One region of the Agromyces albus genome, then DNA from elsewhere that is predicted to be linked to it. Evidence: predicted binding sites of a transcription regulator. Region 1 holds the regulator's gene; each other region holds the start of a gene.
The links. The regulator HspR, encoded in region 1, represses chaperone genes until heat shock. The targets are predictions, from matches to a motif close to AAGTTGAGTCNNNNNGACTCAACTT.

Region 1 (10,514 bases):
GCTCACATAGGTCATGAGGTTGACCGGGTCGTCCCACACGATCGTGCTCCACGGCACGTCGATCGCGGTGTTCACGACGCTTTCCGTGTCCAGGTGCTCGAGAGTGTCGGTCATCCCACAAGCCTGACACGACCTTTCCCGCGAGGGAACCCGGTTGCGTTGCGATCATGCAAACGCGCGTGTCGTCTTGTGGCACCCGTCCCGTCAGGCGTGGGTCAGCGCGCGTCAGCGTGCGCCGTCGGGCTTCGTCGACGCCGTCACGGTGAACTTCGCGTTGCGTGCGATCTGGCGCGTGGGGCCGACGAGCCGCTCGAGCAACGGCCGGTACCTCAGGTGCGAGTTCCACACGCACCACAGTTCGCCGCCGGGGACGAGCACGCGCGCGGCATCCGTGAAGAGATGGCCGGCGATGCCCGCGTGCACGGCGGCATCGCTGTGGAAGGGCGGGTTCAGCACGACGAGCGGCTCACTCGCATCGGCGAGCGGCTCGAGTCCGTCTGCCCGGTGCACGAGCACTCGGTCGGCGACGCCGTTGGCCTCGGCCGTCAGGCGAGCGGATGCCGCGGCCGCCGCCGAGCGATCGCTCGCCGTCACCGTCAGCGCGGGCCTTGCGCGCGCGAGCCACGCCGCCACGATCCCGGTCCCACACGCGAGGTCGACGGCGCTCGCGGCATCCGGAACCGCCTCGCGGAGTTGCTCGAGCAGGAATCGCGTGCCGATGTCGACCCCCGTGCCCGCGAACACCCCGCCGTGCGCGACCACCGTGAGGTCGAGGTCGTCGTGCCGCTCGCTGCGCGGCCAAGGCTCGGCCACCGGATGCCGCGACCCGCGCGGCCCCGTCGAGGTGAGCACGCGCGACTTCTGCCGGGCGTGGCTCACGTCGACCCGTTCGAACCACGCGCCGAGCACGTCGTTCATCGCGAGCGACATGTGCTTGATCCGCCCGCCGGCCACCACGGCGACGTCTTGGGCCGCGTGCGCGGCGATGAGGCCCGCCACCTCGTCGAGCCGGTCGAGTGATCGCGGCAGGCGCAGGAGCACGAGTCGTGCGCCCGCGACGAGCTCAGGGGCGAGCGGCATCGATCGCACGGCGTCGGCGAGGCCGACGCGTTCGGCGTTCTCGGCGAGCGCGCGTTCGCCCGTGATCGGGTCTTCGTGCGAGCGGATGCCGCGGGCTCCGGCTGCTGCGGCGGCGAGCGCGAGGGCGCCGTACGCGTCGTCGACGACGACGAGCTCGCCCGGGCCGGCCGCGCGAATGCGGGCGGCGGCTTCATCGAGGATGAGGCGGTCTGCGGCATCCGACGCCTCGAGTCCGTGGCCCTCGACGTCGGGATGACGCCGCAGGGCGCCGAAGTCGAAGGCCATGCCCCAAGGGTACGGGGCCGGGCGGCCGGGGCCATTCGCGTGGCTGGGTGCGGTTCCCGGGCACGTTTGCTACCCTCGGGTCCGCATGCGGGGCGTAGAAGAAGAGCAACCAGCGGAATCGCGCGCGGCCAGGAGCTCGGCCGCAGCGCGCGGCGCTCATGCCCGCAGGTCGAAGCGTCGGTTCACCGCTCCGGGCGCTGCCATCGCCGTGATCGCGATCGTGGCCACGCTCGCGCTCGCGCCGGTCACACCGGCCGGCGTCGACATGTCGATCGCCGAGGCCGGCGCATCCTTGGGCACGGCACAGACGGTGACCGTCGCTCCGGATGTCACGGCGCCGCCGGTCTCGCACGAGTCGTACACGGCGGCGACGGGCCCCGAGACGCTCATCGCGAGCGGCACCAACGCGGACTGGGCGAAGCTCGTGCTCATCTACGGCGACTGGCCCGTGACCGAGCAGAACGTGACCGTGATCCTGCAGTGGATGCGCGAGGAGAACGGCCCCGACAACTGGTGGAATCGCAACAACCCGCTGAACAACGGCCACGGCTCGGGCGGCGGCAGCGGACTCGGCAGCTACGACAGCCTCGACACCGCGGCGTTCTACGCCGCCGACAACCTGGTGAAGCGCTCGTTCTACACGGCGATCGTCGCTGCGCTCGAGGACGGCACGTCGGCAGCGGCGGTGGCGCAGGCGATCTGGGCGTCACCGTGGGCGTCGAGCCACTACGGCAACGGCGCGAACTGGACCACCTCGCCCGTGCCGATCATCCAGGCCCCGCCCTCCGCCTGGTGACCGCGCTACTCGGCCGCCGCATGCGTGGGGTCGGCGTACATGGGAGGACAACCACCATCGATCGCCAAGGGGCGCAGTTCGTAGTGCCAGGGCTCGTTGGCGTAGATCTGGCACAGCCCGTACTCGGCGCCGTGCTCCGACAGCCACGCCGTGGCGTCGAAGGATCCGATGTCGACGGCGTCCCCTGATACGTGAGCGGAAGTGTCCGGAGTGGCGACCCATCGTGCGGCCTCCTCTTCGGACCCGTAGGTCGAGATCGCCTCACGAAGCAGCTGATCCTGGTACTCCGCGGAACGCCAGCCACTGTTGACGTGGACCTCGATCCCGACGTCAGCGGCATCCGTTCCCGCTTCGCGCAGGGCCTCGAGCAGATCGCCTCATGCTGCCAGTCAAGGCGGAGTGGTGTTGCCAGCCCGTATGCGGCTTTCGATACGCCGACGATATGCACCGGCTCCTAGCATTGCGAGTATGCGCGTGTTGGTCGTCGAGGATGAGCCCTACATGGCGGAGGCCATCCGCGATGGGTTGCGCCTGGAGGCGATCGCGGCCGACATCGCCGGCGACGGCGACACCGCTCTGGAACTGCTGAGCATCAACGCCTACGACATCGCCGTCCTCGACCGCGACATCCCCGGGCCATCCGGCGACGAGATCGCCCAGAGCATCGTCGCCTCCGGCAGCGGCATGCCGATCCTGATGCTCACCGCGGCCGACCGAATCGACGACAAGGCCTCCGGATTCGAGCTCGGCGCCGACGACTATCTCACCAAGCCGTTCGAGCTCCGAGAGCTCGTGCTGCGTCTCAGGGCACTCGACCGCAGGCGCGCCCACAGCAGGCCGCCCGTGCGAGAGATCGCCGGGCTGCGTCTGGATCCGTTCCGCCGCGAGGTCTACCGCGACGGCCGCTATGTCGCGCTGACCCGCAAGCAGTTCGCCGTGCTCGAGGTACTCGTCGCCGCCGAGGGAGGGATCGTCAGCGCCGAAGAGCTCCTGGAGCGAGCGTGGGATGAGAACGCCGATCCGTTCACCAACGCCGTGCGCATCACCGTCTCGGCACTGCGCAAACGCCTCGGCGAACCCTCGATCATCGCCACGGTTCCCGGGGTCGGCTACCGCATCGACACGGCGCCCGGCGCGGGACTCGGCGGAGGCGACGATGAGTAGGGCGCCCGGGTTGAGCGTTCGCCTCAAGCTCACCCTCAGCTACGCGGGCTTCCTCATGATCGCGGGTGCCCTGCTGCTCGCGGTCGTCTGGGTGTTCCTTCTGCGCTACGTGCCCGACGGTCCGATCATGACACTCGGGGCGGGCGTGCCCAACCGCGACGACCTCGTGCGCGCCTTCGTCCCGGCCGTGGCGTGGGCGCTCGTCTTCCTGCTCGGATTCGGTCTGCTCGGAGGGTGGATCCTCGCCGGCCGCATGCTCGCGCCCCTGGCCCGGATCACGGAGGCCACGCGCATCGCTGCGGGAGGATCACTGTCGCACCGGATCGAGCTGGACGGCCGGAACGACGAGTTCCGCGAGCTCGCCGACCGGTTCGACGCCATGCTCGCACGGCTCGAAGCCCACGTCGCCGAACAGCAGAGGTTCGCGGCCAACGCGTCCCACGAACTGCGCACCCCACTGGCGATCACACAGACGCTGCTCGACGTCGCCCGCAGCGATCCGAACCGCGACGCCGTCGAGCTCGTCGAACGCCTCCACTCCGTCAACACCCGAGCGATCGACCTCACCGAGGCATTGCTCCTGCTCAGCCGCACCGACCAGCGATCCTTCACGCGAGAACACGTCGACCTGTCGCTCATCGCGGAAGAAGCCACCGAGACGCTCCTCCCCCTTGCAGAAGAACGCGGCCTCACCATCGAGACCTCCGGCGACATCTCCCCCACCATCGGCTCGCACGCGCTCCTGCTGCAGCTGACCACGAACCTCCTGCACAACGCCATCGTCCACAACGTCCCCGAACACGGCACCGTGCAGGTCAGCACCACCGCCCGCCCCGAGTCCGTCGTGCTCACGGTCGAGAACACCGGCGACAAGCTCACTCCACAACTGGTCTCGACCCTCACCGAACCGTTCCAGCGCGGCACCGGACGCATCCGCGCTCACCACGCAGGTGTCGGCCTCGGCCTGGCCATCGTCAAGAGCATCACCCGAGCACACGACGGAACCCTCACGCTGACTCCGCTCGCCGCTGGAGGGCTCCGCGTCACGGTGCAGTTACCTGCCGCGCCACCGCGGACTGGCTGATGACGATCAGGCTCAGGTGATGGGAAAGTCGAAATAGGTGTCCGGATGCGGTTCGTCCCGCAGCGTGTAGTGCCACCACTCGGCCGGATAGGAGCTGAACCCGCAGGCCTCCATGATCGAACGCAGGTGTTGCCGGTTTCGAGCCTTGGCTTCTGGGATTCCCTCGGCTCCGTGATGCGAGACCGAGTCCATCAGATCATGGTCGCCGCCCATGGCGACGAGTTCGCCGGTCGCCAGATGGTAGAGCGTCATGTCGACGGTGCTGCCCCGGCTGTGGCCCGACTTCGCGGCGACGTAGCCAAGCTCGAACATCTCGGGTCGGTCGATGTTCGGATAGTGCCGGAGTTTCGTGCGGCCATCCTCCGGCTGCCGTGACCAGCGCAGGAAGTCGTCCACTGCGCGCTGAGGGCGATAGCCATCCCACAGGAGCAGACCGAAGCCATGGGCTGCGGCTCTGTCGCGCGCGCGCTCCAGAGCTCCGCACAGGGCCTTCGTACCGACGACCCGATTGGCGAGGTATCCGTCGACGGGCTTGCCGGTGAAATTGTCCCAAGTGGCGTACTTCGCATCCCAGCGGATGCCGGGAACCAGCTCGTCCACGAAAACGAAGTCATCACTCATCGACGTTGACCGTTCAGTGCGAACGACACCAGCCGGTCGATGACCTCGGCGAGCGGGAGCCCGGCGGCCGCCATCATTCGCGGATAGCGGCTGTATGAGGTCATGCCCGGGAAGGTGTTGACCTCGTTGAGCACGACCTCTCCGTCTTCCTTCAGGAACATGTCGACCCGTGCGAGTCCCCTGCATCCCAACGCGCGATAGATCGCTCGAGCCGCCTGCTGCACGAGGAGGCGCGCCTCCGCCGTGATGTCGGCGGGAACGACCACGGTCGAGTTCTCGGAGCGGACCTCGGGCGCGTCCTCCTGATGGATCCTGAAGAAGCCGTGAGACAGACGGATCTGATCCACCTCGCCGACGACCAGATCCGTGGCGCTCTCGAGCACCGCGCACCCGACCTCGCTGCCGTGGACCGCCTCCTCGATCAGCACCTTCGAGTCGTACTGTCGAGCGACCGCCACCGCGCTCGGCAGGTCTTCCGCTCGGTCCACTCGACTGACGCCGAAGGACGATCCCGATCGGGCCGGCTTCACGAAGACGGGATACGTCAGGTTGTCGGGGTCGACCTGCCCGTCGGCCGCGACCGTCCAGAACCTCGGGGTGGCGATTCCTGCGCTTCGAACGACGAGATAGGCAAGGGACTTGTCCATGCACAGGGCAGAGCTCTGGACGTCGCACCCCACATACGGGATGCCGGAGAGGTCCAACAGGCCTTGGACAGCGCCGTCCTCGCCGAGCTTGCCGTGCAAGACGGGAAGCGCCACGTCGAGGTGAACCGTGTCGTATCCGCCATCCGCCTGAACAAGCAATCCGTGGACGCCTCGGTCGGGTGACAGCATTGCCGGACGACCGTCGCCGTCCTCCCAGCCCGCGTCAGGGCTCTCGCAGAGCTTCCACTCGCCGCTTGTGGTGATCCCGAGATAGAACGGCTCGTACTTGGCGAGGTTAAGGTTTCGCGCGACCTCTTGCGCAGACTTGACCGAGACGGGGTGCTCTTCCGAGGCGCCTCCGAATATGACCGCGACCCTCAACCTAGCCATGCTGCCGCCGTCCGAACTCGAGGCAATTGCGAATGGTGTTCTCGACCGTGTCGTACAGTGCGTGCTCCGTGTAATAGGCGGTGTGCGGAGTGATGAGTACATTCGGCAGCCGTTGCAATCGCAGGACGAGTCGGCTTTCGATCGGCCGGTTCCGCTGATCGGTGTAGAAGATGCCCTCCTCTCCCTCGAGCACGTCGAGCGCCGCGCCGCCCAACTTGCCGCTCTCAAGCGCGGAGAGCAGGGACTCGGTGTCGATGAGCGAACCGCGACCTGTGTTGACGACGATTGCGCCATCCTTCATCTGCTCGATCCGCTGACGATCCAGGAGATGTCTCGTCTCCGCGCTGAGTGGCGTATGCAGCGTGACGAGGTCGCTCCGCTCGAGCAGCTCATCGAGCTGGACATAGTCCGCAGAGGTCTTGGGATTGCGGTCATGAGCCAGCACGCGGCATCCGAAGCCCTGCAGCCTCTCCAGGACTGCTGCGCCGATGCGGCCGGTTCCGATGACTCCGATGGTCAGGTCGCGGAGCTCCCTGCCGCGCACGCGATTCAGCCTGAAGTCATGAGCTTCTGCGCGAGCGACGATCGATCGCGCGTTCCGCACGGCCATCAGCATCAGCATGAGCGTGTAGTCGGCCACGCCGTCGGGCGAGTACTCGACGGCCTCGACCGAGATGCCGACGTCGCGCGCGAAGTCCACGTCGATGTGGTCATACCCCGTGCTCCTGGTGGAGATGTAGGCGACGCCGGCTTCGCTGAGCGAGCGAAGTGTGGAATTGGTGATGGGGGTCTTGTGGCCGACACTGATGCATCGATTCCCGACGGCCATCCCGAGCGTGGACTCGGATGCCGCGGCATCGGTGATCGTGAGTGCGACGCCGAAGCGAGGCGCCACCTCGCGGAACACGACGGCCTCATCCGGCCCGCACCCATAAATCGAGATTCCCATTCCCGGGCCGACGGCATCCGCCCTGCCGAACGCACCGCGATGGTCAGCGGCAGCCGAGGAGAACGTGGACGGCAGCGATCGGATGCCGCGGGGCGCTGTTCGTGCGTGTTCGCTGTTGGCCATGCCTCCAGTCAAGGCAGCCCGGTGTTGTCAGGACGTATGCGGTTTTCGATACACCGGCGATATCCCGCCTACTTAGCCACCGGGGCGGTCGAGCGGACGCCACACCACGACGGCGTTCTCGCGGCGCACTCGCGTGCCCGCGCGCATCGAGACGACCTCGCCTGCAGCACCGGCCGCGAAGACGCGACGACCCGGGCGGTTGAGCATCTCGTCGGCGAGCGCCGCCTCGAGTTCGCGCACGCGCGTCTCGAGCGACGCGACCTGGTCTTCGAGGCCGAGCACGCGCCGGATGCCCTCGAGGCTCACGCCCTCGCTCGAGAGCTGGGCGATCTCGCGCAGCTGCGAGACGTCGCGCATCGAGTACCGGCGGGACTTGCCGGCCGTGCGCGTCGGAGAGACGAGACCGAGCCGGTCGTACTGCCGCAGCGTCTGCGGGTGCATTCCCGCGAGCTCCGCCGCGACGGAGATGACGAACAGCGGACTCAGCTCGTTCATGGTCGCTCCTAGCCCCTGGCCTTCGCGATGAGCCCGTCTCGGGGATTCTCGTCGGGCAGTTCGGCGATGAAGGTGCGCAGCTTCTCCTCGGCGTCTTTCGACAGGTGCGAGGGCACTGCGACCTGCACCTCTGCCAGGAGGTCGCCCGTGCCCTTCGAGGTCTCGACGCCGCGGCCCTTCACGCGCAGCACGCGTCCGCTCGGAGTGCCGGGGGCGACGCGCAGTTTCACGGGGTCACCCCCGAGCGTCGGCACCTGGATGGTCGCGCCGAGCGCCGCCTCGGCGAACGTGATGGGCACGGTCACCCGGAGGTTGAGACCGTCGCGCTCGAACACGGGGTGCTTGCGCACCGAGACGCTCAGCACGAGGTCACCGGGTTCGCCGCCGTCGGGCGAGGGCTGGCCCTTGCCCCGCAGCCGGATCTTCTGCCCGTCGGCGACCCCGGCGGGGATCTTCACGGTGATCGGCCTGCCGTCGGATGCCTGCAGGGTGATCTGCTGCCCCTTGGTGGCGGTGATGAAGTCGAGGGTCGTCGAGGCGGTGACGTCGCGGCCCTTCGATGGGCCGCCGAAGCCTCGGAATCCACCGGTGGGCTGGCCGAAGCGGCCGCCGCCGAACAGCCCGCCGAGCAGGTCGTCGTATTGGCCACCCTGCTGGTACGTGCGACCGCCCTGGCCGCCGAACATCGTGCCGAAGACGTCTTCGAAGCCGCCTGCCGCGCCGCCGCCGCCGGGCGCGGTGAATCGCGCACCCGAGCCCATCGCCCGGATCGCGTCGTACTCCTTGCGCTGCTCGGGGTCGGAGAGCACCGAGTGCGCCTCGCTGATCTCCTTGAACCTCGCCTCCGCCGCGTCATCACCGGGGTTCGAGTCGGGGTGGTACTTGCGCGCGAGCTTGCGGTACGCCTTCTTGAGTTCCGCGTCGCTCACGTCTTTGGAGACGCCGAGCACCTCGTAGAAGTCCTTGTCGAACCAATCCTGACTGGCCATCGGCACCTCCTCTCTCGAAATCTACTCGCCCGGTAGCCCCTGGTGGTCGAGTAGCGCCGGGCGAAACCCGACGCTACTCACCCACCTGAGGGAACTACTGCGGAGTCTTCACGACGACCTTCGCCACGCGAAGCAGCGTGCCGCCGAGCAGGTAGCCGGTCTCGACGACGTCGGCGACGGTGTCGGTGTCGACCTCGTCGCTCGGCTGCTGGAAGATCGCCTCGTGGCGCTGCGGGTCGAACGGCTCGCCGATCTCGCCGAACGACGAGAGCCCGAGCTTCTCGACGGCCGCGCGGAGCTTCGCCGCGATCGTCGAGAACGGGGCGTCGCCCTCGAGGTCGCCGTGCTTCTCGGCCCGGTCGAGGTCGTCGAGCACGGGCAGCAGCACCGCGACGGCCGCGCCGACGGCGCGCTCGCGCTCGACCTCACGGTTCGCCTCGGTGCGCTTGCGGTAATTCGCGTACTCGGCGGTGACCCGCTTGAGGTCGGCGAGGTGCTCGTCGCTCGGCTCCCGGATCTCGGCGGTGGCCGCGTTCAGGATGTCGTCGACCGTGAGCGGCACGTCGTCGTCGTCGGATTCGGATGCCGCGGCATCCGTCTCCTCGATCGTGTCGGCCTCGCCGGCGGCGGCTTCGGGGCCATCGGCTCCTTCGACCGCCTCAGCTGCCGCCGGCGCCTCGGCGGCTTCGGCAGTCTCGGCCTCCTGCGCCGGACGGCGAACCTCGCCCGTCTCGGGGTCGATCCGCCGCTTGTCGCGGATGACCGGCTCTTCGGGGATCTGGTTCTCGTCGGTCATGATTACCTGGCCTCTGAGCTCGTCGACGTGTCTTCGTCGTCGATGACCTCGGCGTCGACGACGTCTTCATCGGAGGTGGCCTGCTCGCCGGTGGGGTTCGAGTCCTCTCCGGCGCCGGCCGCGGCATCCGCCGTCTGGCTCTGGGCGTAGATGGCCTCGCCGAGCTTGCCCTGCGACTGCGAGAGCTTGTCGAACGCGGTCTTCACGGCCTCGTCGTCGTCGCCGGCGAGCGCCGACTTCAGCGCGTCGACGTCGCCCTGCACCTCGGACTTGACGTCGGCGGGCAGCTTGTCGTCGTTGTCCTTGATGAGCTTGTCGATCGAGTAGGCGAGCTGCTCGGCGGAGTTGCGCGTCTCGGCGGACTCACGGCGCTTCTTGTCTTCGGCGGCGTGCTCCTCGGCGTCGCGCACCATGCGCTCGACGTCTTCCTTCGGCAGCGCGGAGCCGCCGGAGATCGTCATGCGCTGCTCCTTGCCGGTGCCCTTGTCCTTCGCGGACACGTGCACGATGCCGTTGGCGTCGATGTCGAAGGTGACCTCGATCTGCGGGATGCCGCGGGGCGCCGGCGCGATGCCGGTCAGCTCGAACGTGCCGAGCGGCTTGTTGTCGCGCGTGAACTCGCGCTCACCCTGGAAGACCTGGATGGCGACCGACGGCTGGTTGTCGTCGGCGGTCGTGAAGGTCTCGCTGCGCTTCGTGGGAATGGCGGTGTTGCGCTCGATGAGCTTCGTCATGATGCCGCCCTTGGTCTCGATGCCGAGGCTGAGGGGGGTGACGTCGATGAGCAGCACGTCTTTGCGCTCACCCTTGAGGACGCCCGCCTGAAGGGCGGCACCCACGGCGACGACCTCATCGGGGTTGACGCCCTTGTTGGGCTCCTGGCCGGTCTCCTGCTTCACGAGCTCGGAGACGGCGGGCATACGCGTGGATCCGCCGACGAGCACGACGTGCGCGACATCCGAAAGCTTGATGCCGGCCTCGCGGATGACGTCGTCGAAGGGCTTCTTCGTGCGGTCGAGCAGGTCGCTCGTCATGTTCTCGAACTCGGCGCGGCTGAGCGTCTCGTCGAGGTTGGCGGGGCCGTTCTCGGTGAGC
Region 2 (10,514 bases), 310 kb from region 1:
CGGGCAGGCCCCTGAAGACGTCGGTGTAGATGCGCGCCGGCACCCGCAGCCAGCGCGAGGTCGAGATGCCCATGATCGCCACGATCATTCCGAGCACGACGCCGATGACGGTCGCCCAGATCGAGATCACGAGGGTGTTCACGAGCCCGACGCCGAGCAACTGCGGGAAGACCTGCCACATCGCGTCGAAGTCGAAGAAGGTCTTGATGATGTTGTCGAGCCAGTCCATGGTGTGCTCCGGTGGTGGGGGATGATCCGGTGCGGGTCACGCGACGCTGTACGCGAGTGCTGCTGTGCGCAGATGCTCTGCACGACCCGCACCGGAGTGCTCGCGGTGAGCTATTCGGTCTGCTCCGCCGACGGCAGGTACTGCTCGGGCATCGGCGAGCCCGGGAACCACTTCTCGTAGAGCTCCTTCCAGGTGCCGTCCTCCATCGCGGCGGCGAGCGCCTCGTTGAGCGCCTGCTGGAACTCGGTGTTGCCCTTCGCGATCGCGAACCCGGCCGGTGCGTCGAACGAGGGGATGTCGAGCGCGTTCACGAGCCCGTACTGCTCGCCGTACTCCTTGGCGGCTTCGTAGTCGAGGAAGTGCGCGTCGATGCTGCCGCTGTTTACCGCCGAGATCGCGGCGTTGTTGTCGGGGAAGCGAACGAGCTCGGTCTCGGTGAAGTGCTTCACCGCGTAGGCCTCCTGCAGGGTGCCCTGCACGACGCCGAGGCGCTTGCCGGCGAGGCCGGCCTCGTCGGCGATGCCCGCGTCGGGATGTGCCATCACGGTGAGGTACCCCGCGAGGTAGCCCTCCGAGAAGTCGACGGTCTGCTTGCGCTCGTCGGTGATGCCGATGGCGGCGACGCCGACGTCGAACTGGCCGTTCGCCACAGCGGCGAGGAGGCCAGAGAAGTCCTGGCCGGTGAAAACGACGTCGTCGACGCCGATGCGGCTCGCGACATCCGTGAAGAGCTCGACGTCGAAGCCGGTGAACTCTCCCGACTCGTCGGTGAAGGTGTAGGGCTTCGCGTCGCCGAGACTCGCGACCCGGATCTGGCCGGGGGTGATCAGGTTGTAGGGATTGTCTTCGGTCTCGGCGGCCGATCCGCCGCCGGCGCAGGCGGAGAGGGCGAGGGCGGCCGCCGCGGCGAGCGCGACGATCGCCGAGCGACGGTGGTGCGTACGTTGCGTCACGGGAGTTCCTGTTCTGTGGGGGTTCGATGCAGTGGGTGATGCGGGAAACGCGAGGCGCCGAAGCGGGAAAGCCTCGAGCTCTTGTTGAGACCGGTCTCAATGTCGTAGATTGAGACCGGTCTCAATGCGTTTCTGGGACAGTACTCCGCGCTCGAGACATCCGTCAACACTTTTCTTCCTGGAGCATCGATGGCATCAGATTCGGCGAACGGCCGCCGCGAGACCACCGTGAGCGATGTCGCGGCGGCCGCCAAGGTCTCGAAGGCCACCGCCGCGCGAGCGCTCGGCGACTACGGCGCCGTGAGCGACGCCGTGCGCGATCGCGTGCTCGCGGCGGCCGAGCAGCTCGGCTATCGGCCGAATGCCCTGGCCAAGACGATGAGCACGGGCAAGTCGCACACGATCGGCATCGTCGTCGGCGACATCGAGAACCCGTTCTTCGCGCAGGCGACGAGGGGAGTGTCGGATGTCGCGAAGGCCGCCGGGTTCGACCTCCTGCTGTCGAACTCCGACGAGGAGGTCGACGCCGAAGACAGCGCGATCGCGGTGCTGCTCGCGAAACGCGTCGACGGGCTCATCGTCGCGCCCGCGTCATCCGTCGACACGCAGAGCCTGCAATCGGCGATCGCGACGGGCCGGCCGCTCGTGCTCTTCGACCGTGCAGCCGAGGGCGTCGACGTCGACACCGTCGTGGCCGACAACCGCGCGGGCGCGAGCCGGCTCGCCGAGCTGCTGCTCGCAGCCGGGCATCGGCGCATCGCGTTCGTCTCGACGATCGGCCATCCCGCCGAGTACCGGGCCGGCGACCGCCTGGCCTCGAGCTCGGTCGGCGATCGCGTCGCGGGCTTCGTCGCGTCGCTTCAGGAGGCCGGAGTGCCGGAGCCCGAGCGATTCGTGCGTCTGAACGCGCGCCGCGATGGCGTCGACACCATCGTTCGCGAACTGCTCGGCGATGGCGCCACCGCGATCGTGGCATCCGACAGCCTCGTGGCCCAGGCGGCGTTCCGCACCATTCGCGACCTGGGGCTCGTGATCCCCCACGACGTGTCGCTCGTGGCGTTCGACGACGCCGACTGGACGAGCCTCTCGGCGCCCGCGATCACCGTGATGTCGCAGCCGATCCACGAGATCGGCGCCGAGGCTGCGCGACTGCTCGTGCGCCGGATGGCCGGCCACGGCGGCCCCGCCGAGACGACGGTGCTGCCACAGCGACTCATCGAACGAGAGTCGATCGCACCGCCGCGCCCGCCGGTCCGATGATCGCGTAGCGCCGGGCGCCGGCACGGCGAAGCCCGCCCTGCCTGGGCGGCGGGGCGGGCTTCGCGGGCGTGTTCGCCGGTGGGTCAGCTGGCCGAAGCCGTGACCTCCTTCTCGGCGCGCGGGGCGGCCTGCACGGCCACCTTGCGCGGCTTGGCCTGTTCACTCACCGGGATCACGACGCTCAGCACGCCGTTCTCGTAGTGTGCGCTGATGCCCGCAGTGTCGAGGCCGTCGCCCAGCGTGAGCTGGCGCAGGAACGACCCGCTCGGCCGCTCGCGCACGAGCCACTGCGTCTCCTCTTCGGAACGCAGGGTGCGCTCAGCGCGAATGGTGAGCAACTGCCCGTCGATGTCGACGTCGACCGAGCCCGGGTCGACCCCCGGAAGGTCGGCGTTCAGCACGTAGTGATCTCCGTCACGGTGCAGATCGATGGGCATGACCCGCGGTCCCTGCCTCGAGTCGAGCATGCTCGTAGCGAGGCGATCGAGCTCACGGAACGGGTCCCAGTACATTGCCATGGCTACTCCTCCCTAGTGCCGCGTTGCGGCGTTGTTCAAGACTTGAGTCGATGTCGCTCAAGTACCTTCAGATTAGCACTCTCCACATGAGAGTGCCAAGATGCCAATCGTCAAGAAATTGCCGCAATCCGGGGCCGGATGTCGCCGCAAGAACTCCGCTCAGCGCAGCTGCACGAGCTCCGTGATGTCGTCGTCGGGCAGCACGTCGGCGACGGCGGAGACCTCGATCGCCTCGACCGTCACGTTGCCGCCATACGCGCTGAGGAACGCCGTGTCGGCGGCATCGCGCCCGGTGGCGATGCGCACGAGCGACGAGCGCGGGGCGAGCGTCGTCGCATCCACGACGTGCCATGCGCCCTCGACATGGGCCTCGGCGACGGCGTGGAAGTCCATCGGGTCGAGCCCGGGCGCGTACACCGCGGCGAGCCGGGCGGGCACGTCGAGGGCCCGCAGCAGGCCGATCACGAGGTGCGCATAGTCGCGGCACACGCCCTCGCCGCCGAGGAGGGTGCGGATCGCGCCGTCCGTCGGCAGGCTCGACCCCGGCACGTACGTGAGGCGAGTGCCGACCCACGAGCTCACCGCCGCGAGGAGTTCGCGGCCCTCGAGACCCGAGAACTCGGCGCGAGCAGTGGCGGCGAGGTGGTCGGCCTCGCAATAGCGACTCGGCCGGAGGAATTCGAGCAGCTCGAGCTCGGTGACGGATGGCGCCTCGGCCTGCTCCTCGATCCTGGCCGAGTAGCTCATGGTGAGCGAACCCGCCGCGACGTCGACGATGTGGATGCGGCTGCCCGCGGCATCCGTCACCTCACGCGCTTTCACCAGCGCGCCGTCGTGCCGAAGCTCGAAGCGCTCCTCGGCCGGGCGGTCGGCCACCGCGACGATGAACGCGAGACGCGCCAGGTCGTCGATGTGGAGGGCGAGTTCGGCGGACACGGTTCGCTGCATGGAGAGCCCTCGTTCGAGCGGGCGGAGCGTGCCGAGCGGCACTGCTCCATTCTCGCCCAGCACGTACGCGCCACGGCTAGCCTTGGCGCATGAACTTCACCGCGACGTTCCGGGCGACGAAGCGTGTGCCGATCCTGCAGGTGCTGAAGGCAGCGGTCGCGACGATCGCGGCGTGGCTCGTGGCCGGCTGGCTGATCCCGGGGCCGCTGCCGGTGTTCGCGGCGATCGCAGCGCTGCTCGTCGTGCAGCCCAGCGTCAACCAGTCGTTCGGCAAGGCGATCGAGCGCAGCATCGGCGTGATCCTCGGCGTCGTCATCGCGACGGGCATCTCGCTCGGGCTCGGCCAGAGCAGCTGGATCATCCTCGCCGCCATCATGATCGCGATGCTCGTCGCGTGGGCGCTCAAGATGACGCCCGGCACCTCGAACCAGGTCGCGATCAGCGCGATGCTCGTGCTCGCACTCGGATCCGCGTCACCCGAATACGCGTTCGATCGCGTGATCGAGACGCTCATCGGCGCCGCGATCGGCATCGTCGTGAACGCGCTCATCGTGCCGCCCGTGGCCGTGGCGCCCGCCCGCGGCGAGGTCGCGCTGCTCGGAGGCGAGCTCGCGGCATCCGTCGACCGCCTCGCCGACGCGGTCGAGCAGCGACGATCCCCCGGCGCGGTCGATGCGCTCATGATCGAGGCCCGGCTGCTGCGACCGATGCGGGATGCCGCGGATGCCGCGATCGCCGCCGGCGAGGAGTCGCTCACCCTCAACCCGCGCCGGTCGGCGCACCGCTCGGAGCTCGTGCAGCTGCGGGAGCTGCTCGAACGCCTGAGCCCCATCGTCACCCAGGTCATCGGCATGACGCGCGCGTTCGCCGACCACTACGACGACGCGCTGCACGACGAGCCCACCGTGCGGGCGATCGCCGAGCAACTGCGACGGGTCGCGCACGACGTGCGCCTGCTCGTGCGCGTGGCCGAACCCGAGCCCGAGCCGATGACGTCGGAAGTGCCCGCGCTGACGTCGGCGCTCGTGGTGACGCCGCCCAAGTCGGGGCACTGGATCCTCGTCGGCTCACTCATGGAAGACCTGCGGCGCATCCGCGGCGAGCTCGTCGGCGATTAGCGCACCAGCGATCCACGCTGTGCAGTGAGCCTCCCTCACCCGGCGACGCCTGCCTAGACTGGGCGCGTGCTCTTCGCCGTCATCGTGTTCGCGGTCATTCCCGCGTTCCTCATCCTCGGGTTCGGCCTCGCCGCGCGTGCGGTCGCCGCCCAACGGGTGACACCGGGCGTCGTGCAGTATGCGCCCGAGCGCGGGTCCACGGTGTTGCGCGACGCGCTGCTGCTCGAGGCCGACCGGCGTGCGGCATCCGCTGCCCTCATCGATCTCGCGGTGAAGCGCAAGGTGAAGATCGTCGCTGGCAGCAGGCGAGAGCCGATCGGCGTCGAACTCGAATCGAACGTCATCCTCACCGCCGAAGAGGTGGCGCTGCTCGAGGTGTTGTTCGGCCCCGAGCACACCCCGGGGCGCGTGCGCCGCTTCTCGTCAGCCAGGCGGGCACTCGGCAGCCGGCTGCGCACGCTCGTGTTCACCACCGAGCACGCCCTCGCTCGCGATGGCCTCATCGCCGAACGCCGCGTCACCTGGCCCGGCGTGACGCTCACCGTGCTCGCCTATCTCGGCATGCTCGTCGAGGTGCTGTTCCTCGTCTTCACCATCATCGATGGCGACTGGCCGGCACTCATCCTCACGATCGTCGCCCTGGCGGCCACCGTCGCCACGATCTTCGTCACGCCCGGGTGGTGGCGGCACTTCCTGCCGCCGTCGCAACCGAAACGAGAACACCTCGCGGGGCTGCGCCAGTACATGGAGCTCGCCGAGGCCGATCGACTGCGAGTGCTGCAGTCGCCGAGCGGGGCGATGCTGCGGGCGACGGATGCCGCGAGCGGCCGAGTCGAGCTGCGTGCGACGGATGCCGCGGCCGGTGCCGGTGCCGGCCCCGCGAGCTCGCCGAGCGACGAGCCCCAACCCGACGCCGCCGCCGACCCGCTCGCCCGCTTCCACCTGCACGAGCGCCTGCTCCCCTACGCCATGCTCTTCGGACTCGAACGCGAGTGGATCGCCAAACTCAAGCTCGACGGCGCCGCCGTCGAGCGCACGAACCTCGACACCGTGGGCGACCTCCTCGAGTTGACCGCCGAGATCGCCGACGCCATCGACGCGGTCGGGAGCCTCAGCGAGCTCCCCGCAGCCGTCGGCGATCTCACCGACGGCGCCGGTTCCGTCATCACCGCCGTGAGCGACATCTTCGACCTGTTCCCATGACGACCGAGCAGCACATCACGATCGACGTCGACGGCACGCCCGTGTCGGGTGTGTACGCGCGCCCAGCGGATTCCGCCGCCACGATCGTCGTCGCCCACGGTGCGGGCGCCGGCATGGAGCATCCGTTCATGGCCGGCTTCACGCGGGCGCTGAACGACGACGGGTTCGCGACGCTGCGCTTCAACTTCGCCTACCGTGAGGCCGGCCGCCGCTTTCCCGATCGCCCTCCGGCTGCCATCGCGGCATGGCGGGCGGCGACGGATGCCGCAGCCGCTCGCGGTTCCGAGGGTGAGCCGATCTGGGCCGCGGGCAAGTCCTTCGGCGGCCGCATGGCCTCGATGGCCGTCGCCGACGGCATGGCCGTCGCCGGACTCATCTACCTCGGCTACCCGCTGCACCCGCCGGGCAAGCCAGAGAAGGCGCGCGACGAGCACCTGCCCGGCATCACGGTGCCGATGCTGTTCCTCCAGGGCCGCAACGACCCGTTCGCGATCCCGAACGGGCAGCTCGATGAACTCGTCGCCCGCATCGGCCCCACCGCCACCCTCGATTGGATCGAGAATGCGAACCACTCATTCGAGGTGAAGGGCGCGAAGCGGCCCGCCGCCGAGGTCGGCGCCGGACTCGCCCCGCGCGTCACGGAGTTCGTGAGCGGGCACTCGTAGTCGCTGGCACCTGCAGTGGGGGCGCACGCAGTGTGGTCAGGGCAGTACCTCGCTCGGTAGCCTGTAATTGCTGACCCGGAAGCACGTTCTGCTCGAGTTCCACCGAAAAGATCGGCCGACATGGTTCAGACAGCGATTCGCGCGACATTCTTCGACTTCATCGACGATCCGTGGAAGCACGTCGGTGAAGAACACCGGGCCGCCCGATTCGTCCACGACGGCTTGCTGGTGATCGACGACGGGATGATCGTCGCGTTCGGCGACTACCAAGACATCTCGGGCGACTATCCGAACGTCGAGGTCACAGAAATCCCGGGCCGTCTGATCACACCGGGTTACATCGATGGGCACATCCACTTCCCGCAGACCCGCATGCTCGGTGCCTACGGCGAGCAGTTGCTGCCCTGGCTCGAGAAGTCGGTGTTCCCCGAGGAGATGAGGTACGGCGACCGGGAGTACGCCGAAGATGGCGCCAAACGGTTCTTCGACACCCTCCTGGCATCTGGTACGACGACCTGTCAGGCGTTCACGAGCAGCTACAAGGTGACCACCGAAGTGTTCTTCGACGAGGCAGCGAAACGGAACATGCGGGTGATCGGCGGTCTGACCGGCATCGACAGGTTCGCTCCCGATGACTACCTCGTGACACCCGAGAGCTTCTACGCCGACAGCGCAGACCTGATCGATCGGTACTCGGCTGCCGGTCGCAACCTGTACGCCATCACTCCGCGGTTCGGATTGGGCGCCAGCAAGGAGCTGCTCGAGCAATGCCGGCGTCTCAAGGAGGCGAATCCGGATCTGTGGGTGAACACGCACATCTCCGAGAATCCGGCTGAGATCCGGGCTGTGCTCGCGGTACATCCGGATTGCGACGACTATCTCGGCGTCTACGAGAAATACGGCTTGGTCGGTCCGAGGTTCTCGGGCGGCCACGGGATCTGGCTGAGTGACAGCGAGTTCCGGCGGTTCGCGGCGTCCGGCGCATCCGTCACCTTCTGCCCGTCATCGAACCTGTTCCTCGGGAGCGGTCTGTTCCGACTTGGACGCGCCACGGATCCCGAGCATCGCGTGAAGCTGTCGTTCGGCACCGACATGGGCGGTGGCAACCGGTTCAGCATGCTGAACGCGCTGGAAGACGCGTACAAGGTCGGGATGCTCAACAACACCCTTCTCGATGGCAGCGTGAACCCTCGCGAGCAAGACCTCGAGGAAGCCGAACGGAACAAGCTCTCCCCGTATCGCGCGTTCTACTCGATCACGTTGGGTGCGGCCGAGGCGCTCTCCATCGATGAATGGGTCGGCAACTTCGAGGTCGGCAAGGAGGCCGACTTCGTGGCCCTCGACTGGACTGCCGGTCCGCCCGCGATGGAGTGGCATCAAAGCCTGCTCGTGGACGAGCACGGGCCGGCCAGCACGGAGGACGCCGCTGCCCTGTTGTTCGGCGTGATGATGGTCGGCGACGAACGGTGCGTCGACGAGACCTGGATCATGGGTGAGCGCGCCTACAAGAAGGCGTGATCCATGCCGGCGAACCTGATCATCCATCGCCGTGTCGCCGACGCTGATCATCCCGCGTACGCAGAATGGGAGAAGCGGGTTGGCGATGCGTTATCGTCCTGGCCGGGATACCTCGATCGTTGGGTTCTGCCGCCGACGCCGCCCGGCCAGGTCGACTGGATCACGGCCCAGCGGTTCTCGACCGTCGACGCTGCTCGCGGATGGTTGCACAGCGCGGAACGTGGTGCGCTCCTCCGAGATGCAGACCCGATGTTCGTGGGAAACGACAACGTCCAGCTCTACACAGGTGATCATGAGGAACGCTCGGAGTTGGTGTCTGCGGTGATCGCCACTCGGCTGCCGGCGGAACGAGAACACGACTTCCTCGAGTGGCAGAGCGAGGTGATGGAGGCGGAGTCGCGGTTTGAAGGCTTCCGCGGCCACCGTCTGCAAGCCCCGGCGCCGGGGCTGAGCGACGACTGGGTGATGCATCTTTCGTTCGACACCGACGAGCACCTGTCGGCATGGCTCCAGTCGGACGAGCGGCAGGAGCTCCTGGCGAAAGGCTCGGCGTTCAACGAGAACATGTCGCTCACTCGATCCGCGGTCGGCTTCGGGTTCTGGGCACCGGGCCCGGGTGCTGACGATCCGGTGTTCAAGAACAACCTGCTCGTGCTGTTGATGCTGTATCCACTCGTCTACCTCTGGGGATACTTCGTGAGCGCACCCCTCATCGACAGTCACGGCGTGCCGATCTGGCTGTCGTTGTTCATCGGCAATCTCGTGAGCACGCAACTCCTCGGCTGGTTTCTCGTGCCGTGGGTGTTCGCCCGATTCTCCTGGTGGCTCGACGGCGGTGCCTCTCGGGGCGCCCGCGTGCTCGGATACGGCGCGGTCGTCACGCTGTACGTCGTGTCGATGGCGCTCTACGCGTGGTTGCTCGCGATTCGCGGCTGACGCCTGCCGTCGCACTGGATCACGGGGATCCCAGCACGTCGGGCTGAGAGCCGTCCTCTGCGAACCGCAGCGCCAGCGCCGTCCCGATCTCGTAGTGGCGCAACAGGAAGGCGCGCTCGTCGAGCCGCTTGCGCCGGAGCCAGGAAGTGACCTCGTCATTGCACTTGCTCGCGTTGCACGAGCCGCAGGCGGGAGCGATGTTGTCGAGCGTGTAGCGGCCGCCGCGTGAGATCGGCAGCACGCAGTCACGCTGCAGCGGCTTGTCGGTCGCGCCGCAATAGGCGCAGCCGTTCCACGCGTCCTTGAGCGCGGTCCACTGCTCGTCGCTGAGGTCGTGCGTGACGCGTGCCATCCGGCGTTTGCGGCGTCGCGCGTACGTCGCCTTGCGCGTGCGGTTGACGACCATGGCGCCAGCGTAACCCCGCAGGGTCCGGTGGCCGGGTAGCACCACGGGCGCGGAGCTACGCGCCCACTCGCTCGCCCGCCCCGACGTAGGCTGCGAGGTGGCGGGCCGTGAGGGTCGCGGCATCCGTCGACGCCGACTCGACGAGCTCGGCCGGGGTGCCCTCGAACACGATGCGGCCGCCGTCGTGGCCGGCGCCCGGGCCGAGGTCGATGATCCAGTCGGCGTGCGCCATGACCGCCTGGTGGTGCTCGATGACGATGACCGAATTGCCGTCGTCGACGAGCCGGTCGAGCAGCGCGAGCAGCTTGTCGACGTCGGCGAGGTGCAGGCCCGACGTCGGCTCGTCGAGCACGTAGATCGAGCCGGCCTTCGCCATGCTGATGGCGAGCTTCAGCCGCTGCCGCTCGCCACCCGACAGCGTGTTGAGCGACTGCCCGAGACCGAGGTAGCCGATGCCGACGTCGCTGAGGCGTTGGAGCACCGCGCGGGCGGGCTTCTCTTCGAAGAACTCGAGCGCCTCGTCGGCCGAGAGGTCGAGCACCTCGCTGATGTTCTTGCCGCGCAGGGTGTAGCCGAGCACCTCGGCGGTGAACCGCTTGCCGCCGCACTCCTCGCAGACGCTCGCGACGCCGGCCATCATCGCGAGGTCCATGTAGACGAGCCCGATGCCCTTGCAGTTCGGGCACGCCCCTGCGGAGTTCGCACTGAAGAGCGCGGGCTTCACGCCGTTCGCCTTCGCGAACGCAGTGCGGATGGTGTC
Region 3 (10,514 bases), 2.9 Mb from region 1:
CGAGCACCAGCCGCTCGGGAGCACCCGTGGTGCTCAGCAACGCCTCGATGAGCGCGACGTTGCCGATGTGGTTCACGCCGATGGTGGTCTCGAAGCCGTCGACGGTGGTGGTTCGCTCCTGCACGACCTGTATGGCGGCGTTGCAGACCACCGCGTACACCGGCTGGCCGTCGGTGAGCGCTGTGATCTCGGCCGCGAATGCGCGCACCGACGCCAGGGAGCCGAGATCGAGCGGCAGGCCTCGTGCGCCGATGCGGCGCGCCGCGGCATCCGCACCGGCAGCTGAACGGCCGGTGAGGATCACCGAGTACCCGGGCCTGCCGGCGAGCCGTTGCGCAAGATGGAGTCCGAGTCCGCTCGTTCCGCCGGTGACGATCACAATTCTGTCTCTCTGTGTCATGTGGCACACTCTGCCATACGTCTCGGTGTGCCACAATGTCAGAATGGATCAACCACCGCTCGACCCCAGGCGCACGGAGTCGCTGCGCGAGCGGAAGAAGGCCCAGACACGCGACGCCCTGTTCGCCGCGGGAATGCGTCTGTTCGCCGCCCGCGGCTTCGCAGCCGTCACGGTGGCGGAGATCTCCGCCGAGGCCGACGTGGCTCCTCGAACGTTCCATCGCTACTTCCCCGACAAGGTCGAGCTGCTGTTCGCCGGCGACGACGACCTGCGCGAGTCCATGATCACGGCGTTCGACCAGACGGCAGTCGACGCCGACCCCGTCGTCGTCATCCGGGCCGTGTTCGCGGCCGTCGCGAAGCGTCTCGGCGACCAGCACCCTGAACTCGTGATCCGCGAACGGCTGATCAGCGAGACTCCCGCACTGCGAGATCGCGACCTCGCCAAGCGCGCCCGACTGGAAGAACTCGTGGCCGAGCGCCTGGCGGTTCGATTCGGCGTCACCGTCGACGATCTGCGCCCCCGGTGGTGGGCCGGGGTGGCCTTCGCGACGTTCGCGGCCGGGTACCGCGCATGGCTCACGCAGGGCGGCGACCTCGGCGCGCACCTCGAATCAGCTCTCGAACTGCTCGAGCACGGTGTGCGCTGAGGTAGCCACCCGGTCTCGGCGCCTCGCCTGACGCGACGGATGCCGCAGGCATGCCACGATCCTCTGGCGCGGGCGCGTCGGTGGGGAGCATGCTGAACCCATGAACGATCGCGAGGAGTTCCTGACCTGGGTTCACACGTCGCTCGCGGAGGCCGAACGAGCCCAGTTCGATGGGGACGACGGCCCGAGACGGGCGATCTGGTCGAGCCAGGAGCCCGTAAGCGTGCTCGGCGCCTGGCGCAACGCGACGAACCGCGGCGAGCTCGTGGAGGCGTTCGAGGTGCTCGCGTCGAGCTTCTCGGCCTGCACCGGCTACTCGTTCGAGCTGATCTCGTTCGACCTGCTCGGCGACATGGCGTACACCGTGGGCTACGAGCGCGTCTCGGCGTCGATGGACGGCAAGCCGCGGAGCTTCACGCTGCGCGCCACCCAGGTCTACCGCCGCGAGGACGGCAAGTGGCGGGTCGTCCACCGGCACGCCGACGCGATCTCGTCGAAATGACGTACGCAGCCCAGCCCAGCGGGGGCAGCCGCTCCGACGACGGTTGCATGCCTGCCTAGAATTGGGCGATGCCCACGTATCAGGCTTCAGACGGTGCAGTCTTGCATTACGACGAGCGAGGAACCGGACGACCGCTCGTCGCGATTGCCGGCGGGGCAGCGCGGGATCCGATCTACCTTGGGGATCTTGGCGGTATCGGTGAAGGTCGCCGCCTGATCGTGCCGCACCTTCGTGGCGTCGGTTCCTCGGCAGCTCCGACCGATCCAGCAGTGGGGTCGTGGTGGAATCAGGCTTCCGATCTGGAGGCCCTCAGGATCCACCTCGGTGAAGATCACCTTGACGTCATCGCGCACTCGGCAGGCACTCGCTTGGCAACGTCATACGCCGCACGTTATGGCGACCGAGTCAGTCGGATGATGTTGGTCACGCCGCCTTCACAACATCTTGTCGATGTCGCCTCAGACGTTGTCGAGATCGCTCGCCGGCGCAGTGCCGACGCCGCGTTCGAAGCGGCCGTGGCGCAGCTTCAGGCAGGACCGCCGCTGACCAACGAAACCGAGTTCAATGAATGGCAGAGAGCGACCGCACCGGCGGGATACGCGCACTGGGGAGACGATGCAAAGCGCCACTCCCATCTGGGTTCGTGGGACCTTCGTGCAGCAACCTCATTCTTCTCCGTTGCACCGCCTGCGGACTTTGTCGATCGGCTACGACAGTGCACGGCCAGCGTGCTCGTGATAGCAGGTGCAGACGACGCTCTTACCGGGTTGGCGCCTGTCGTTGCGCTCTCCTCTCTGTTCCAAAATGGCAAGGTCGAGGTCCTCGCTGATTGTGGCCACTACCCCTGGATCGAACAGCCAGAGCGGTTCACCGCAGCCGTCGTCGAATTCTTGCGAGAGCCCTTCTAACTAGGTCAAAGGTGACCCGTCGCAACGCAGCGCCCTCATGATGCCGGCCTGCGCCGGAGAACGGCGACCGAGACCAGCCCCAGTACGGCCACGAGAGCGGCTCCCACCTGGAAGGCCAGCGCGTATCCTCCGGTGAGCGCGACGGGTGCCGCCGCGCCGGCGGACTCGAGCGTCCGAGCATGCCCGATCGAGAGCGCCACGAGCGCGGCGAGACCGAGTGCTCCGCCCACCTGGGCCATCACGTTCTGCACAGCGGACGCGAGACTCGCGTCGCCATCCGCGATCCCGTGGAACGCGGCGTTGGCCGCCGCTGGCATGAGAACTCCGGATGAGACACCGAGCACGATCATCCCGGGCAGAATGCCGGCGGCGTAGGAGCTGCCGACGTCGATGCCCGACGAGAGGAGCAGTCCGGCGGCAACGCCGAGCAGACCGAGTCCGAGCAGTGGTCCGGAGCCCGCTCGGGGCATCAGGGCCGTGCTGATGGCGAGCCCGGCGCCGATGCCCAAGCCGAGCGGCAGGTACGAGAGTCCACCCTGCAGCGGGGTGAAGCCCAACACCTGCTGCTCGAACAGGGTGAGCAGGAAGACGTAGGAGAAGAAGACGGCTGAGTTCACCACGATCGCCGCATAGGTGATCGCCCGTACCCGGTCGGCGAAGAAGCGCACCGGGATGAGGGGCTGGCTCGACCTCGACTCCACGAGCAACATGGCTCCGACCAACGCGACGCCCGCCAGTAGCGGGCCGAGCACCTGTGGCGAGCCCCAGGACGAAGCGGGAATCTGCAGTAGGCCGAAGACGATGCCGATGAGGCCGAGGGTTCCGAGAACGGCGCCGGTGAAGTTCACCCCTTGTGCGGCGCCTGCAGCCCTGCTCTTCCCCACAATGAACGGGACGAGCACGATCGCGACCAGGGCGATGGGCAGGTTCACCAGGAAGATGAACCGCCAATCGGCGAGGTCGGTCAGCAGGCCCGAGATGACCGATCCCGAGACTCCGCCGAGTCCGCTGAGTCCACCCCAGATGCCGAGCGCCTTCATCCGTTCGCGGGGATCCTGGAACAGCAGCACGATGAGCCCCAGCGCCGCGGGCGCCGCCAGGGCCTCACCGAGTCCCTGAACGAAGCGGCCACCGACGAGCATGCCCGGAGAGAGGGCGGCACCGCAGGCGAGCGAACCGACTGCGAACACGATCACGCCAAGCAGGAAGATCCTGCGCTGGCCGAGGATGTCGGCCAACCGCCCGCCCAGCAGCAGGAGCCCGGCGGCGGTCAGCACGTAGGCGTTCACCACCCACGCGAGCCCGGCATCCGTGAAGCCGAGCTCGTCGTGGATGCGTGGCAGCGCCACGTTCACGACCGTCAGATCGAGCACCAGGATGAACTGGAACAGTCCGAGCACGGTCAGGGCGCGCCACCGCAGTGGATTGCGGGCACCATCGGTCAGCGTCGGGCGCGCCTGCTGCGTGGCCGGCATCTGCTGAGCGTCTGACATCAGTCGAACGCCGGCGAGACGTGGTCGATGGTGTACTTCATGACGTCGCCGCCCACGAACTGCACATCGAGCTGCGGTGGGTTCGAGGTGGCGCGCCACGCCTCGAGCGCCTCCTCGGACTTCCATCGTTCGAACAGGTTCACGCGCGTCTCGTGCACCGAGTCCGCGGAGATGGCGAGGTCGAGGCATCCGTCTGCCTGACGAGCTCGCGCGATCAGGTCGGTGTGAGCCGCGACGTAGTCGTCGCGGCGGTTCGGGTCGAGCTCCAGGTATCCCGCGATGATCAACATGATCGTCCTTTCCTTATCACTGCTAAGTTGTGTGCAATCCTCCCTTATCACCGATAAGGTGTCAACCGTGGCATCCACGAAGCGCCAGCCCCTGACGCGAGCGGGAATCGAACTGGTCGCCCTCGACCTCGTCAACGAGGTGGGGCTCGACGCATTGAGCATGCGCCGCCTCGCCGACAGGCTCGGCGTGCAGTCGCCCGCCCTGTACTGGCACTTCCGCAACAAGCAGGAGCTGCTCGAGGGCATGGCCGAACGCATCTACCTCGCGGGTGGCATGGGTGCACCGTCAGACGGGGAGGCGTGGCAGGACTGGATCATGCGCCGCTCGATCGCCTACCGAGCCGCACTCAACTCCTGCCGCGATGGCGCGCGCATCGCCGCCGAGGCCAGCGGTGGCAGCCCCACCCTCATCGGCCTCTTCGACGAGGAGATCAGGTCAATGGTGGGCTTCGGCTTCACGCCGGCGCTCGCGCTGCACACCATCTCGGTGATCACCCACTACATCTCCGGTTTTGCACTGAAGGAGCAGGCGCCCGGGAACCAGGCAACCCCGGTCGGCGGTGCTCCGCTCGACATCTCCGACACACTGAAGACGGCCTTCGCCGAGGGAGGCGGACCACTCAGCACCGAGGTGTTCGAACACGGGATCCGGATGATCGTCGCGGGCGTCAGCAGCGAGCTGGGCTCGATTCGACCGGCGTGAAAGAACGAACGCCCGGCCCTCGTGATGAGGGCCGGGCGTTCGCTTGTGCGGTCGGTGGGTCAGGCCGCCTGCGGCACCGTCACCGTGGCGTTCGGCACGGATGCCACGATGAACTCGCCGTCGGCGGCATCCACGCGCACGCCCTCGCCGTCACCGACAGCGCCGCTCACGAAGAGGTCGGCGATGCGGTCGTCGATCTCGCGCTGGATGACGCGGCGCAGCGGACGTGCGCCGTATTCGGGCTCGTAGCCGCGCTCCGCGAGGAGCGCCACCGCGGCATCCGTCACCTCGAAGGCAACCTCGCGCGACGCGAGCCGCGCGGCCGACGCACCGAGCATGAGCCGCACGATCTGCTCGAGCTGCGGCTGGTCGAGCTTGCGGAACAGCACGATCTCGTCGATGCGGTTCAGGAACTCGGGCCGCATGGCCTCGCGCAGCTTGCCCATGACGCGGTCGCGCAGGTCCTTCTCCGAGGCGAAGCCCGAGGCATCCGCCCCGGCGACGAAGCCGAGCGCACCCGACCGCGACGCCAGGAACTCCGAGCCGACGTTCGAGGTCATCACGATCACCGCGTTGCGGAAGTCGACCGTGCGACCCTGGCCATCGGTGAGGCGCCCGTCGTCGAGCACCTGCAGCAGCAGGTTGAACACGTCGGGGTGCGCCTTCTCGATCTCGTCGAACAGCACGATCGAGTACGGGTTGCGCCGCACACGCTCGGTGAGCTGGCCGGCCTCGTCGTAGCCGACGTATCCGGGAGGGGCGCCGACGAGTCGCGACACGGTGTGCCGCTCGCCGAACTCGCTCATGTCGAAGCGGATCACGGATGCCTCGTCGTCGAACAGGTTCGACGCGAGCGCCTTCGCCAGCTCGGTCTTGCCGACACCCGTCGGCCCGAGGAACAGGAAGCTGCCCACCGGGCGACGCGCGTCGCCCATGCCGGTGCGGTTGCGGCGCACGGCCTTGGCGACCGCGGTGACCGCGTCGTGTTGGCCGATTACGCGTCCGTGCAGCTCAGCCTCGAGGTCGCCGAGGCGCTCGCGCTCGCTCTCGGTGAGGCGGTTCACCGGAATGCCGGTGGCCCGCGAGACCACCGCGGCGATCTCGGCCTCGTCGATCACAGCCTGGTGGTTGAGCTTGTCGAAACCACCCTCGCCGCTGGTCTCGATACGCGACTTCGTCGCTACTCGACCGGCGGCCGTCGCCTCATCGAGCTTCGCCTGCACCTTCGCGATCTCGTCCCGAATCCGAGACGCCTCCTCGTAGTGCTCGGCGCGCACGGCCGCGTTCTTGTCGGCCTCGAGCTCGCCGAGTCGCGCCATGAGGGCAGGGACATCCGTCTTCACACCGAGCCGCAGGCGCAGCCGCGCCCCGGCCTGGTCGATGAGGTCGATGGCCTTGTCGGGCAAGACCCGGTCGGTGAGGTAGCGCGCGCTGAGTTCGACGGCGGCCCGCAACGCGGCATCCGTGTACTCGATGCCGTGGTGCTCTTCGTAGGCGGGCTTGAGTCCGTGCAGGATCAGCACGGCGTCTTCGATCGAGGGCTCCCCCACGCGAACCGGCTGGAACCGGCGCTCGAGCGCGGGGTCCTTCTCGACGGTGCGGTACTCCTTGAGCGTGGTCGCACCCACAAGGTGCAGCTCACCGCGCGCGAGGCGCGGCTTCAGGATGTTGCCCGCGTCCATGCCGCCGTCACCGGCACCGCCGGCGCCGACCACGGTGTGCACCTCGTCGATGAACACGATGAACTCGCCCTTGTGCTCGGCGATCTCGTCGATGGTCTTCGTGAGGCGCTCCTCGAAGTCGCCGCGGTAGCGGGTGCCCGCGAGCATCGCGGGCAGGTCGAGCGACACGACGCGCTTGCCGAGCAGCGCCTCGGGCACGTTCTCCTCGACGATCGCGCGGGCGAGGCCCTCGACGATCGCGGTCTTGCCGACGCCGGCCTCGCCGACGAGCACCGGGTTGTTCTTGGTGCGGCGGCTGAGGATCTCGATGGTCTGCTCGATCTCGTCGACGCGCCCGATCACGGGGTCGAGCTCGCCATTCTCGGCGAGGGCCGTGAGGTCGGTGCCGAACTTGTCGAGCATCGGGGTGTCGGATGCCTCGGGCCCACCATCTGGGGACTGAGCCTGTCCGAACTCCTCGTCGTCACCCACGGTCTCGCGCAGGCCCTCCGTCAACGCCTCGGCGGTGACGCCGGCGCGCGCGAGCACCTGGCCGGCCGGGGCATCCTGCCCCAGAACGAGCGCAAAGAAGAGGTGCTCAGGGTCGATGTAGGTCGAACCGCTCGAACGCGCGACCTGGTAGGCGTGAAACAGCGCGCGGCTCGCGCTCGGCGTGATCGTGGCCGCGTTGATGTCGGCCACGTCGGATGCCGCAGGCAGCCGCGCCTCGGTCGCCGTGATGAGCCGCTCGGGGGCGACGCCGATGCGGGCGATCGCCTGCTTGACGCTCTCGTCCTCAACGATCACGCGCAGGATGTGCAGCGCGTCGAGCTCGGTCTGGCCGCGCTCGAGCGCGAACCTGCCGGCGCGCTGCAGGATGCCCTGCGTGCGTGCAGTCAAGAAGCGGCTCAGGTCAATCGACCGCGCTGCGCGCGACCGTTCGCCCTCGAGGTAGCGGCTCAGAAACTCGTCGAACGAGTTGGTTTCGTCGCCGCTCTGGGGTGTGAAGTCTTCGGGCACCAGTCCTCCTGAAGTGGAACTTGAGTTGGGTACGCTCAAGTTCAACGCGGAGGGTGCGCGCGTATTCCCGCCATGTTCGAGTCCATCTGCGTCGCCAAAACGGATCGTCTATCGGACTGGCTTTCAGGGGCACGCGAGGACGTATGGCCAGCAAGCCCCTGGCAACAGTTAGAAGGAGCAGGGAGAGGCTTAGCCGAGGCGCCCCGGGGGCCGACCTCCGTTAAAGATGAAACCGCCGTGATCAAAGATCTACGACGGTTTCCGAAACCCACTGCGGCCGTTGCCGGGGGAATATGAGATCAATATATCCTCCGAAGCGTGATCCCACAACTAACTCCGGTCGAGCAGACTGCGCTGATCAACAGCCTGGCCAAACAGCGGCTACGGCGATTCCGGTCTGCCACCACTGGCGACAGGGACGCCATCGCGCTGTATCTCATCGATGCAGAACTTGCTGCGAACCTCCACGCCGGGGTGAGATTCGCTGAAGTCGCTCTGCGCGAGACAATTCATCGCTCACTCACATCACAGTACGGCGAGCGATGGTTCCAGGACCATCGGAATCTACTTGACGAAACAGCAGACGCCGCATTCACTGACGCCGAGGCGGCGGTTGGTGTCCAAGCTCCAGCGGGCAAGATCATCGCTCAGGTGATGCTAGGCACTTGGGTCAACTTGCTGGGCAAGGGCGACGACAAGATCGATGGCTCGCGCGCCTATTACGTAAAGGACTTGTGGGAACCGGCACTTAAGCACGGGTTCTCGGAGCCTCGCAAAGACGTTGCCAGGCTTGCGCAGCGCATCAACTGGGCCCGAAACCGCATCAGCCACTGCGAACCAGTTGTATTTGGACTTCCCATGCCTGGGTTGGGCGCCGCCGGCATCCAAGTACGGCGATCGCCGGCGCTGATATTCGCCGACGTGCAAGCCCTACTGCAGTTCACCACATCGAACTTTGCCACTTGGCTCGATCGCTGGGAAACCACGCACACACTGTGCACCCACGTTCTCGTTACAAAGGCACTCGACCACATTGCCGAGGACGAGACCATACAGCTCGAGCAATAGCGCGAGTCCGGCGGGCGAGCGGCCGACCGCGAACCGATCCGCTTGTGGACGTCCGCTGACGGACGGGTCCCCCGTGCCGAAAACCGCAAGCGGGCGCTTGGAGGCCGCGCACCACCCGAGCCGCTTAGGTCTGTATGCCCGGAGCAAGTCCGGCCGTAACTACGGCAGCCTCAAGAGCTTGGTCGTATGACCACGGTGAGCTGAGCGTCAAAAACACATCGAACACCTCCTGGCTTCCTACCCACGCGCCGAAGCAGAACACGGTGTCGGCTCTGGATGCATAGCGTCGCAGGGTCGCGTACCCGACGAGTTGGTTCTCGACTGCGTTTCGCTGCGTCCCTCTGGGAAAACTCATTGCGATAAAGATCAGCGACTTCGTAGGGGCTGGCGGCGTCTCCAGGTACATCGAATGCGGGCGGCCGTCGCCGGCAGACAATTCACGCAACCGGCCAGCTTCGTGCGCGACCCTAGCGCGAAAATCAGGCGCCAGTTCGAGGAGGCCGATGGAAGCCTCAAGCCATCCGAATGGTCGATAGCGCTCAAGGACTGTGAGTACCTCGTTGACTCCCGACTCGATTTGTTGCGCGGGCTTTGGTGCTGGTGTGTCGCGGAGCCCGTTCTCGTAGAAGATCCAAGCGTCGAGTTCGTCTGTGAGGCTGAGAACGAGGGTCGTCGTGCTAGTTGAGCCCTCTGGGAATAGTCCACTGGCGAGGTAGTGCATGACGTAGTCGAGTTCGTCAACCGCCAAGATATTGTTCATCGTCGCAGTACGGCGCCGCCTCGACAAGAATTGGATGAACTCGGCCGGCCTATCTAGGAGCTGGGCGGCAATTTCAAGGTCGTGGACGTTCACAATCCAAGGGGAGAGCGCGCCTTCTGGGATGAGTCCGCTTTCGACGAGCTCTGACGTGATGGTGACGAGATAGTTCAAATCTTCGAGAGACAGCGCGATGGTGAACACCTCGGTAACTTCGCTGACATCGAGGTCCCAGTTGGTCCGTGCTCCGTCGCCTGATCCGTCCAGCAGATTGCTCGAGGATCTGATGTGGATGGACGCTCCGGCTTCGATGAGCGCTCGAAGGCGCTCGGCCTGTTGCGCGGCTTTGCTGATGATCGGACCCAGCTCTTGCCAAAGCCTCAGGGGTGCGCCGGCGCGCGCGTATTGGGTCAGGCGATTGCTCTTCGCTTCGAGAACGACGGCCGCGTGTCCAATCACGAGCAGTCCATCTGCTTCAAAGCGTTGACCGTGGAGCCCGTTGTACTCGACGTTTGCCAGCGCCACATCCGGACGAATGGCGTCGATGAGTGCCCGCATCCCACGCCGCTCAAGCAATTCACCTCGATGCTTCATGTAGGTCTGGTCCATCGGCTCGGCAGTCAGTGCCGCCTCAACCAACTCGCGCATCCCGAATATCAGCGACGTGGGTTGAACGAGCATCCATTCGCGCTGCCGCGAGGTGCCCGTTCTTGATAGGAACGGCCGAGTTCTCATTGGGTTGTCACCATTGAGGAACGCTGTCACGACCCCCTCGTTCGGTGCATCCAGATCGATGCTCATCCGCGAGAGCAGCGCCGCCAACTCTGCCTGGTCAAGGGCAGTGGCGAGCACCAGGTCGTCGAAAGATAGAGCGACAGCCTCGGCCAGGTGATCGAATGCGAGGCGTGTGGTGACGCGTCGCGTAGCAGCCTGCAGCCCGCCAGATTGGGTGTCCATGTAGCGCTCTAATTCGGGCGAGGCTTCCAACGCTTCGGCAAGTTCGTCACCCGCGCTCCTTATGCTCTCGACAAGCGACTGCGGGATGTACGAGTGGAATGCGTCG

Region 2: a site for HspR is predicted at 3,000-3,024, ahead of QFZ29_RS15010 (Hsp20/alpha crystallin family protein). Genes of this name have one in related genera too.
Region 3: a site for HspR is predicted at 7,644-7,668, ahead of QFZ29_RS02650 (ATP-dependent Clp protease ATP-binding subunit). Genes of this name have one in related genera too.

The regions. Positions count from the first base shown of each region.
Region 1 covers NZ_JAUSWX010000001.1:3,484,603-3,495,116, forward strand. The annotation lists gene clpS (ATP-dependent Clp protease adapter ClpS) at 1-114, opposite strand, end outside; gene QFZ29_RS16530 (class I SAM-dependent methyltransferase) at 226-1,365, opposite strand; gene QFZ29_RS16535 (hypothetical protein) at 1,451-2,161, shown strand; gene QFZ29_RS16540 (M15 family metallopeptidase) at 2,167-2,532, opposite strand; gene QFZ29_RS16545 (response regulator transcription factor) at 2,630-3,325, shown strand; gene QFZ29_RS16550 (sensor histidine kinase) at 3,318-4,409, shown strand; gene vanX (D-Ala-D-Ala dipeptidase VanX) at 4,422-5,030, opposite strand; gene vanA (D-alanine--(R)-lactate ligase) at 5,027-6,067, opposite strand; gene QFZ29_RS16565 (D-isomer specific 2-hydroxyacid dehydrogenase family protein) at 6,060-7,016, opposite strand; gene QFZ29_RS16570 (heat shock protein transcriptional repressor HspR) at 7,212-7,634, opposite strand; gene QFZ29_RS16575 (DnaJ C-terminal domain-containing protein) at 7,643-8,623, opposite strand; gene QFZ29_RS16580 (nucleotide exchange factor GrpE) at 8,718-9,419, opposite strand; gene dnaK (molecular chaperone DnaK) at 9,422-10,514, opposite strand, start outside.
Region 2 covers NZ_JAUSWX010000001.1:3,172,839-3,183,352, forward strand. The annotation lists gene QFZ29_RS14995 (amino acid ABC transporter permease) at 1-229, opposite strand, end outside; gene QFZ29_RS15000 (ABC transporter substrate-binding protein) at 340-1,182, opposite strand; gene QFZ29_RS15005 (LacI family DNA-binding transcriptional regulator) at 1,372-2,442, shown strand; gene QFZ29_RS15010 (Hsp20/alpha crystallin family protein) at 2,526-2,960, opposite strand; gene QFZ29_RS15015 (transglutaminase-like domain-containing protein) at 3,120-3,908, opposite strand; gene QFZ29_RS15020 (FUSC family protein) at 3,998-5,026, shown strand; gene QFZ29_RS15025 (DUF2207 domain-containing protein) at 5,093-6,229, shown strand; gene QFZ29_RS15030 (alpha/beta hydrolase family protein) at 6,226-6,894, shown strand; gene guaD (guanine deaminase) at 7,015-8,412, shown strand; gene QFZ29_RS15040 (antibiotic biosynthesis monooxygenase) at 8,416-9,348, shown strand; gene QFZ29_RS15045 (HNH endonuclease) at 9,368-9,754, opposite strand; gene QFZ29_RS15050 (excinuclease ABC subunit UvrA) at 9,810-10,514, opposite strand, start outside.
Region 3 covers NZ_JAUSWX010000001.1:579,650-590,163, reverse strand. The annotation lists gene QFZ29_RS02685 (SDR family NAD(P)-dependent oxidoreductase) at 1-400, opposite strand, end outside; gene QFZ29_RS02680 (acyl-CoA-like ligand-binding transcription factor) at 444-1,049, shown strand; gene QFZ29_RS02675 (nuclear transport factor 2 family protein) at 1,150-1,551, shown strand; gene QFZ29_RS02670 (alpha/beta fold hydrolase) at 1,620-2,459, shown strand; gene QFZ29_RS02665 (MFS transporter) at 2,495-3,934, opposite strand; gene QFZ29_RS02660 (putative quinol monooxygenase) at 3,952-4,242, opposite strand; gene QFZ29_RS02655 (TetR family transcriptional regulator) at 4,310-4,945, shown strand; gene QFZ29_RS02650 (ATP-dependent Clp protease ATP-binding subunit) at 5,005-7,626, opposite strand; gene QFZ29_RS02645 (hypothetical protein) at 7,945-8,694, shown strand; gene QFZ29_RS02640 (hypothetical protein) at 8,819-10,514, opposite strand, start outside.